DNA from 2 places in the Microbacterium sp. HJ5 genome. Region 1 is predicted to be linked to the other one. Evidence: predicted binding sites of a transcription regulator. Region 1 holds the regulator's gene; the other holds the start of a gene.

Evidence for each region. The regulator HrcA, encoded in region 1, represses chaperone genes, less so after heat shock. The targets are predictions, from matches to a motif close to TTNGCACTCGNNNNNNNCGAGTGCNAA.
Region 2: groL (chaperonin GroEL) is a predicted target of HrcA. The motif match lies at 2,780-2,806, and genes of this name have one in related genera.

The regions. Positions count from the first base shown of each region.
Region 1 covers NZ_JSYE01000013.1:242,481-246,581, reverse strand. Annotated here, with positions in the region: gene OB08_RS07635 (16S rRNA (uracil(1498)-N(3))-methyltransferase) at 1-414, opposite strand, end outside; gene dnaJ (molecular chaperone DnaJ) at 418-1,533, opposite strand; gene hrcA (heat-inducible transcriptional repressor HrcA) at 1,588-2,628, opposite strand; gene hemW (radical SAM family heme chaperone HemW) at 2,737-3,954, opposite strand; gene OB08_RS07615 (DUF1990 family protein) at 3,962-4,101, opposite strand, start outside.
Region 2 covers NZ_JSYE01000012.1:124,858-128,958, forward strand. Annotated here, with positions in the region: gene msrB (peptide-methionine (R)-S-oxide reductase MsrB) at 1-400, opposite strand, end outside; gene OB08_RS06130 (DUF2332 domain-containing protein) at 500-1,492, shown strand; gene OB08_RS06135 (DUF3263 domain-containing protein) at 1,502-1,759, shown strand; gene OB08_RS06140 (LytR C-terminal domain-containing protein) at 1,769-2,338, shown strand; gene OB08_RS06145 (cold-shock protein) at 2,474-2,671, shown strand; gene groL (chaperonin GroEL) at 2,841-4,101, shown strand, end outside.

The DNA.
Region 1 (4,101 bases):
CGCCTCGCGGACGATCGTCGCCCATCGGGCGCGGCCCTTCTCCGCCTTCGCCGCGTCCCACCGCGACACGCTGCGCGCGGCCTGCCACGGCACGATCTCGTCGATCCCGAGCTCTGTCGCCGCCTGCACGGCCAGCTCGTCGCGGTCGCCCTTCGCCAGCGCCTGCACAAGGACGACGCGCGGGCGCGGGGCTGCGGCATCCGTCCTCGACTCGACGCGCACGACCACTTCGCGCGGAGCGACCGACTCGCAGCGGCCCGTCAGCCACGCCCCGCGGCCGTCGCCCACGGTGACCTCCTCGTCCACGCGGACGCGGCGCACCGACGCGGCGTGATGCGCTTCGGCACCCGTGAGCACGACGACGTCACCGGCGGCGGCGGTGGTCGCCTCGTCGAGCACGAAGTGCAGCGCCACCGGTCAGCCCCGGAACCGGTCGCGGAGCTTCGCGAAGAGACCCTGGTGGAACTCGGCCAGACGCGGCGCCGGCGCCTTCGTGCGCTTGGCGAAGTCCTCGATGAGCGCCCGCTCCTTGCCGTCGAGGCGCGTGGGCGTGACCACGTGCACTCCGACCCGGAGGTCGCCGCGCTGAGTCCCGCGCAGCGGCGTGATGCCGCGGCCCTTGATCGTGAGCACGTCGCCGCCCTGCACGCCCGGGCGGATCTCGAGCTCGACGGGACCGTCGAGCGACTGGATGGTCGTGTTCGTGCCGAGGATCGCGTCGGGCATCGAGACCTCGAGCGTAGCGAGCAGGTCGTCGCCGTCACGGCTGAAGACCTCGTGCGGGGCGACGGTCACCTCGATGTAGAGGTCGCCGTTGGGGCCGCCCGCCTGGCCGACCTCGCCCGAGCCGGGCAGCTGCAGCCGCAGTCCGGTCTCGACGCCCGCGGGGATGTCGAGGGAGACGGTCCGGCGTGCACGCACGCGACCCTGCCCCTGGCACGTGCCGCAGGGGTAGGGGATGGTCGTGCCGTAGCCCTGGCACACGTTGCAGGGCTGGTTCGTGAGCACGTTGCCCAGGAGGCTCCGCACCTGGCGCTGGATGTGACCCGTGCCGTGGCAGATGTCGCACGTGACCGGCGACGTGCCGGGCTGGCAGCACGAGCCCTGGCAGGTGTCGCACAGCACGGCGGTGTCGACCTCGATGTCGCGGTGGACGCCGAACACGACGTCGCCGAGCTCGAGCGAGACGCGTACCAGCGCGTCCTGGCCGCGCTCGCGGCGGGACCGTGGGCGGCCCCCACGCGCGCCTCCGCCTCCGGCGGCGCCGAAGAAGGTCTCGAAGATGTCATTGAAGCCGCCGAAGCCCGAGGCGCCGCCGAACGCGCCGTCGCCACCGCCCATGTCGTAGCGGGCGCGCTGATCGGGATCGCTCAGCACGTCGTACGCGTGCGTCACGAGCTTGAAGCGCTCGGAGGCCTCTTCGCCGGGGTTCACGTCGGGGTGGAGCTCCCGCGCGAGACGCCGGTACGCCTTCTTGATCTCGTCGAGGGATGCGTCCCGGGAGACACCGAGGACCTCGTAGTGGTCAGCCACATTCGCCTTCCTGCCCGCGGGATGCGCGGGATCGTTCGTGTGTGCGCGGCCGCGTCAGCGGCTGCTCTCGTCTTCTTCGAGCATCCGCGTCAGATAGCGGGCGACGGCTCTCACCGCCGCGAGGTTCGTGGGGTAGTCCATGCGGGTCGGGCCCATGACTCCGACGCGCGCGCGGGAGCCGGTCGCGTCGTAGTCGCTCGCGACGATGGAGGCCTCGGCGAGGCCGAACGGCTCGTTCTCGCGGCCGATGCTGGCGGCGAGGCCCTTCTCGTCGGCGACCATCTCGCCCATGAGGCGCAGGATCGTGACCTGCTCCTCGATCGCCTCGAGGAGGGGGTAGATGCTGCCGCGGAAGTCGGCCTCGCGCCGTGCGAGGGTGGCACTTCCGGCCATCACGAGGCGGTCCTGCCGGAACTCGTCGAGCTCTTCGGCGACCACCCGCACGATCTCGGCGGTCGCCGCCTGGTGCGGGGCCGTCATGACCGCGGCGCTGTCGAGGCGGTCGGCGATGCGCGTGAGGCCGTCGCGGACGGAGCGGCCGACGAGCAGCGTGCCGAGCTCGGCGCGGATGCGGGCGAGATCGGCCTCGTCGAAGTCGTCGCGCACGAACGCCATGCGCTGCGACACCCGCCCGGTGTCGGTGACCACGATCACCAGCATCCGGCCCCCGCCGAGCTGGACGAGCTCGACGTGCGTGACGTTCGCGCGGGCGAACGAGGGATACTGCACGATGGCGACCTGGCCGGTGAGCTGGGTGAGAGCGCGGACGGTGCGTGCCAGCACGTCGTCGAGGTCACCGGGTCCTTCGAGGAACGACGAGATCGCGGTGCGCTGGGCCGTGCTGAGCGGGCGCACGTCCGCGAGGTGATCGACGAAGACGCGGTAGCCCTTGTCGGTCGGCACACGGCCGGACGAGGTGTGCGGGGCAGCGATGAGCTCCTCGTCCTCGAGCAGGGCCATGTCGTTGCGGATGGTCGCCGCGGACACCCCGAAGGCGTGACGCTCCACGATCGCCTTGCTGCCGACGGGCTCGCGCGTGTCGACGTAGTCCTCGACGATCGCGCGCAGCACCTGGAGCCCTCGCTCGCTGACCATCCCGCCTCCTCACGGCGCCTTTGGCACTCGCATGACTGGAGTGCCAATTCTATCGGATGCCTCGCGCCTCGGCCGGGAGCGCGGGGCGGCCGATCCGCGGCACCGCGCCTACTCGGTGAGCGCCCGCACCACGGCGTCGGCGAGGAGCCGTCCGCGCCGCGTGAGCACGATCGTCCCGTGCAGCGCGGACGGCCCGTCGACCAGGCCGTCGGCGATGAGCGCGGCCACGGCGCGGCGGCCTTCGCCGAGCAGCTCCGACACCGGGAGCCCCTCGCGGATCCGCGTGCGCAGGAGCACGTTCTCGAGCGAGCGCGCCTCGAGATCGGGCACCTCGCGTGCCGCCGCGGGCGACTCCCCCGCCGCGAGGCGCTGCGCGTACGCGGCGGGGTGCTTGACGTTCCAGAACCGCACGCCGCCCACGTGGCTGTGTGCGCCGGGGCCGAAGCCCCACCAGTCGGTGCCCTGCCAGTACGCGAGGTTGTGACGCGAGCGCTGGTCGTCGCTGCGCGCCCAGTTCGACACCTCATACCATTCGAACCCGGCCGCCGACAGCAGGTCGTCCGCCAGCTCGTACATGTCTGCCTGGAGATCGTCATCGGGGGCCGGAACCTCGCCACGACGGATCTGCCGGGCCAGCTTCGTGCCGTCCTCGATGATGAGCGCGTAGGCCGAGACGTGGTCGGGCGCGAGCTCGACGGCGGTTTCGAGCGAAGCCCGCCAGTCGGCGAGGGACTCCCCCGGCGCGCCGTAGATGAGGTCGACGCTGACGTCGAGTCCGGCTGCGCGCGCCGCGGCCACGGCGGTGCGGACGTTCGCCGGGTCGTGGGTGCGGTCGAGTGCGGCGAGGACGTGCGGCACCGCCGACTGCATGCCGATCGACAGACGCGTGACGCCGGATGCCGAGAGCTCGGCCGCCACCGCGTCGCTGACGGTGTCGGGGTTGGCCTCGACGGTGACCTCGGCACCCGGTTCGATGCCGAACGCGTCGCGCACGCCGTCGAGCATCCGCGCGAGGTCGCCCGGGGGCAGGAGGGTCGGCGTGCCACCGCCGAAGAAGACCGTCGACGCGGGTCGCAGCGGCCCGGTCCGCTCGAGGACTCCGCGAGCCAGCGCCACTTCGCGCAGCAGCGTATCGGCGTACTGGTCCTGGCGCGCGCCGCGCAGCTCGTCGGACGTGTAGGTGTTGAAGTCGCAGTAGCCGCACCGCACGCGGCAGAACGGCACGTGCAGGTAGACGCCGAAGGCGGTCGCGGCATCGATCGCCGTGCCGGCCGGGAACGCGCCGTCGGCAGGGACCGGCTCGCCCAGGGGAAGCGCGGAGCCCATCAGCGCCTCACGCGGGGGTCGTGTAGAGGGGCGAGATCGCCCGCAGATAGCGCGTGAAGAGCTCGCGCCGCCGGCGCTTGATCAGCCCGGGCAGCAGGCGGTAGAAGAACGACGACGGGGCGTCGAACGCCCGCACCGTGAACCACA
Region 2 (4,101 bases), on a different contig from region 1:
TCTCTTCCGGTGTGAACTGCAGCGAGAGCGAGTTCATGCAGTAGCGGTCGCCGGTGGGCGTGCCGAAGCCGTCGGGGAAGACGTGCCCGAGGTGCGAGCCGCACGTCGCGCAGCGCACCTCGGTGCGCACCATCCCGTGGCTGTTGTCCTCGATGAGCTCGACGGCCTCCGGGCGGATGGACTCGTAGAAAGAGGGCCACCCGCAGTGCGAGTCGAACTTGGTGCCGCTCTTGAACAGCTCGGCGCCGCACGCCGCGCACGCGTAGAGGCCGGCCCGGCTCTCATCGAGCAGCTCGCCCGTCCAGGCCCGCTCGGTGCCGGCTTCGCGCAGCACCGCGTACTGCTGCGGGGTGAGCTCTTCGCGCCACTGGTCGTCGCTCTTGTCGACGGTGTACGTCATGAGTCCTCCGGTGCTCGTGCGAGTGGAACCCCTCCATTCAACCCCAGTCCCGGCGGGGTCGGCCCGCCGCGGCGGAGAGCATGCCGTGACAATGGACGGATGAGATCGGATGCCGCGTCCGCCGTCGCCGAGCGCTACCGGCGCTTCGCGCGCGACGAAGCACCGGGCCGGTCCGCGCTCTACGCCGACTGGGCGGCCGGCGTCGCCGGCGACCCGGCGACCGCCGGCATCCTCGCCCACATCCCCGAGACGCACCGCCAGCCGCCGCTCGTGTTCGCCGTGACCCGCCTGCTGGGTGCGCCCGAGGTGCCCTTCGCGGCCTGGTCGGCGTGGCTGGCCGCCCACGCCGACGACGTCGTCGCCGAGGCATCCGCTCGCCGTCTGCAGACCAACGAGCCGCAGCGCTGCGCCGCGCTCCTGCCCGCGCTCAGCACCGTGGAGGGGCCCATCGCGCTGCTGGAGCTGGGCGCGAGCGCGGGCCTGTGCCTGTACCCCGACCGCTATTCGTACCGGTTCCGCGGCGGTCCGTCGCTCGACCCTCCGGATGGTCCGTCGGCGGTGTTGCTCGCGTGCGACCTCACGGGCGATCCGCCGCTGCGGCTGCCCGAGGTGGTGTGGCGCGGGGGAGTGGACCTCTCGCCGCTCGATGCCTCCGACCCGTCGGACCGCCGGTTCCTCACCGCGCTCGTGTGGCCGGGCGAGGAGGGCCGGGCGGCGCGCATCGAGGCGGCCCTCGACATCGTGGCCGACGAGCCGCCGAGGCTGTTCACCGGCGACGCGTCCGATCCCGCGGTGCTCGCCGCCGCAGCGGCGCACGCCCCGGCGGGAGCGACCCTCGTCGTGACGACCCCCGGCGTGCTGCCGCACATCCCGCGCGCGGGGCGCGAGCGCCTGCTCGATGCGCTGCGCCGGCTCGAAGCGGTGTGGATCTCGATCGACCCGCCCGGCCTGCACGACGCATGGCGGCCGGCCGTCGACCCCGACACCTGGGGCGGGTTCGTCCTCGGCCGCGACGGCGAGCCCCTCGCCACGGTGGATCCGCTCGGCGCCTCCGTGGAGTGGCGCGCCGGCGCGGCGCCCCGCCGCGGCTAGCGTGAGGACGTGCCCCTCTCCGACCGCGACCTCGCCATCCTCGCCTTCGAGGCGGAGTGGCGCCGGCACGCCGGGGCGAAGGAGGAGGCGATCCGCGCCGAGCTCGGGCTGGCTCCCGCCCGCTACTACCAGCTGCTGGGCCGCCTGATCGAAACGGCCGACGCGCAGGCGCACGACCCCATGCTGGTGAAGCGCCTGCGGCGTCTCCGCGACGCACGTGCGCAGGCCCGGGCGGGCCGGGCGGGCTCCCAGGCGCGCGCCCGGTAGCATCGTCGGGTGCCGAATACGACCTTCCCCCGGGATCGCTTCGACGATCTTCCGGATGCCGGGCGAGTCGGCGCCCACCGGGCTGAGAACCCGCGCATGCGCGGCTGGGTCGTGCTGCTGTGGGCCGCGCTCGCGACCATCGTCCTCATCGTCGTCGGCATCTTCGGCACTCTGCTGGTCTCCGGCCGCATCGAGCTGTTCCCCACGCCCGAGCCCACCGCCCAGCCCACCGCGCAGGTGACCCCGGTCCTCGACACGAGCTATCAGGTGGTCATCCTCAATGCGACGCCGGAGCAGGGTCTCGCGACCCAGATGAAAGACGTCGTCGTCGGGGCGGGATGGACCGACGGCCAGGTCCTTCCGAGCGACGCGAGCGCCGACGACTTCGCCGAGACGACGGTGTACTACGTCACCCCCGAGGACCAGGCGGCGGCTGCCGGCCTCGCCGAGGCGATCGGCGGCGCGCGCGTCGAGCAGAGCGAGGTCTACCAGCCCGCCGACCCCGAGACCAGGCAGCTGACGATCGTCATCGGGCTCGACCGCACGGCCGCCGGTCAGTCGGCGACACCCACCCCCTGACGCCGGTGGCGGGCCGGGTGTTACGCCCCGGTAAACAGTTGTGTCCCCCTGTGTCAACAAGTCGCCGAGCGGTCGTCGGCCGGTATCGCCGCGTGCATACGATGAAGCCAGTCGTACCAGCATCAGGAGATTCGCATGACTCAGGGCACCGTCAAGTGGTTCAACGCCGAGAAGGGCTTCGGCTTCATCACGGCGGAAGGACAGGACGTCTTCGTCCACTACTCGAACATCGACATGTCGGGCTTCCGCGTGCTCGAAGAGGGGCAGACCGTGGAGTTCACGGTCGGCACCGGCCAGAAGGGGCCGCAGGCGGAGTCGGTGCGCGTGGTCTGACCCGGCGCTTCCGAAGACCAGGGACGGGATGCCGCGGCATCCCGTTTCTGCGTGTTGCGGCGCCTCTCACGGTGGCTTGCACTCCCCAGGGGTGAGTGCCAGAATGGATTAGCACTCCGGTTCGCTGAGTGCTAATCCATAAGCCCCGTCCTGGGAGGACGAAACACACATGGCAAAGATCATCGCTTTCGATGAGGAGGCCCGTCGCGGTCTCGAGCGCGGCCTGAACACGCTGGCCGACGCCGTCAAGGTGACCCTGGGCCCCCGCGGTCGCAACGTGGTTCTCGAGAAGAAGTGGGGCGCACCCACGATCACGAACGACGGTGTCTCCATCGCCAAGGAGATCGAGCTCGACGACCCGTACGAGAAGATCGGCGCGGAGCTCGTCAAGGAGGTCGCGAAGAAGACCGACGACGTCGCCGGTGACGGCACGACGACGGCCACCGTCCTCGCCCAGGCGCTCGTGCGCGAGGGCCTGCGCAACGTCGCGGCCGGCGCCGACCCCATCTCGCTCAAGAAGGGCATCGAGAAGGCCGTCCAGGCCATCACGACCCAGCTGCTCTCCGACGCCAAGGAGGTCGAGACCAAGGAGGAGATCGCCGCCACCGCGTCCATCTCCGCCGGCGACCCCGAGATCGGCGCGCTCATCGCGGAGGCCATCGACAAGGTCGGCAAGGAGGGTGTCGTCACCGTCGAGGAGTCGCAGACCTTCGGCACCGAGCTCGAGCTCACCGAGGGCATGCGCTTCGACAAGGGCTACATCAACCCCTACTTCGTCACGGACCCGGAGCGCCAGGAGGCCGTCTTCGAGGACCCGTACATCCTCATCGCGAACCAGAAGATCTCGAACATCAAGGACCTTCTGCCGATCGTCGACAAGGTGATCCAGGACGGCAAGGAACTCCTGATCATCGCCGAGGACGTCGAGGGCGAGGCCCTCGCGACGCTCGTGCTCAACAAGATCCGCGGCATCTTCAAGTCGGTCGCCGTCAAGGCCCCCGGCTTCGGCGACCGTCGCAAGGCTCAGCTGCAGGACATCGCGATCCTCACGGGTGGCCAGGTCATCACCGAGGAGGTCGGTCTCAAGCTCGAGAACGCCACCCTCGACCTGCTCGGCCGTGCGCGCAAGGTCATCATCACCAAGGACGAGACCACCATCGTCGAGGGTGCCGGTGAGGCGTCGCAGATCGAGGGTCGCGTGACCCAGATCCGTCGCGAGATCGAGAACACCGACAGCGACTACGACCGCGAGAAGCTTCAGGAGCGCCTCGCCAAGCTCGCCGGCGGCGTCGCCGTCATCAAGGCGGGCGCGGCGACCGAGGTCGAGCTCAAGGAGCGCAAGCACCGCATCGAAGACGCGGTCCGCAACGCGAAGGCGGCCGTCGAGGAGGGCATCGTCCCCGGCGGTGGCGTCGCGCTCATCCAGGCCG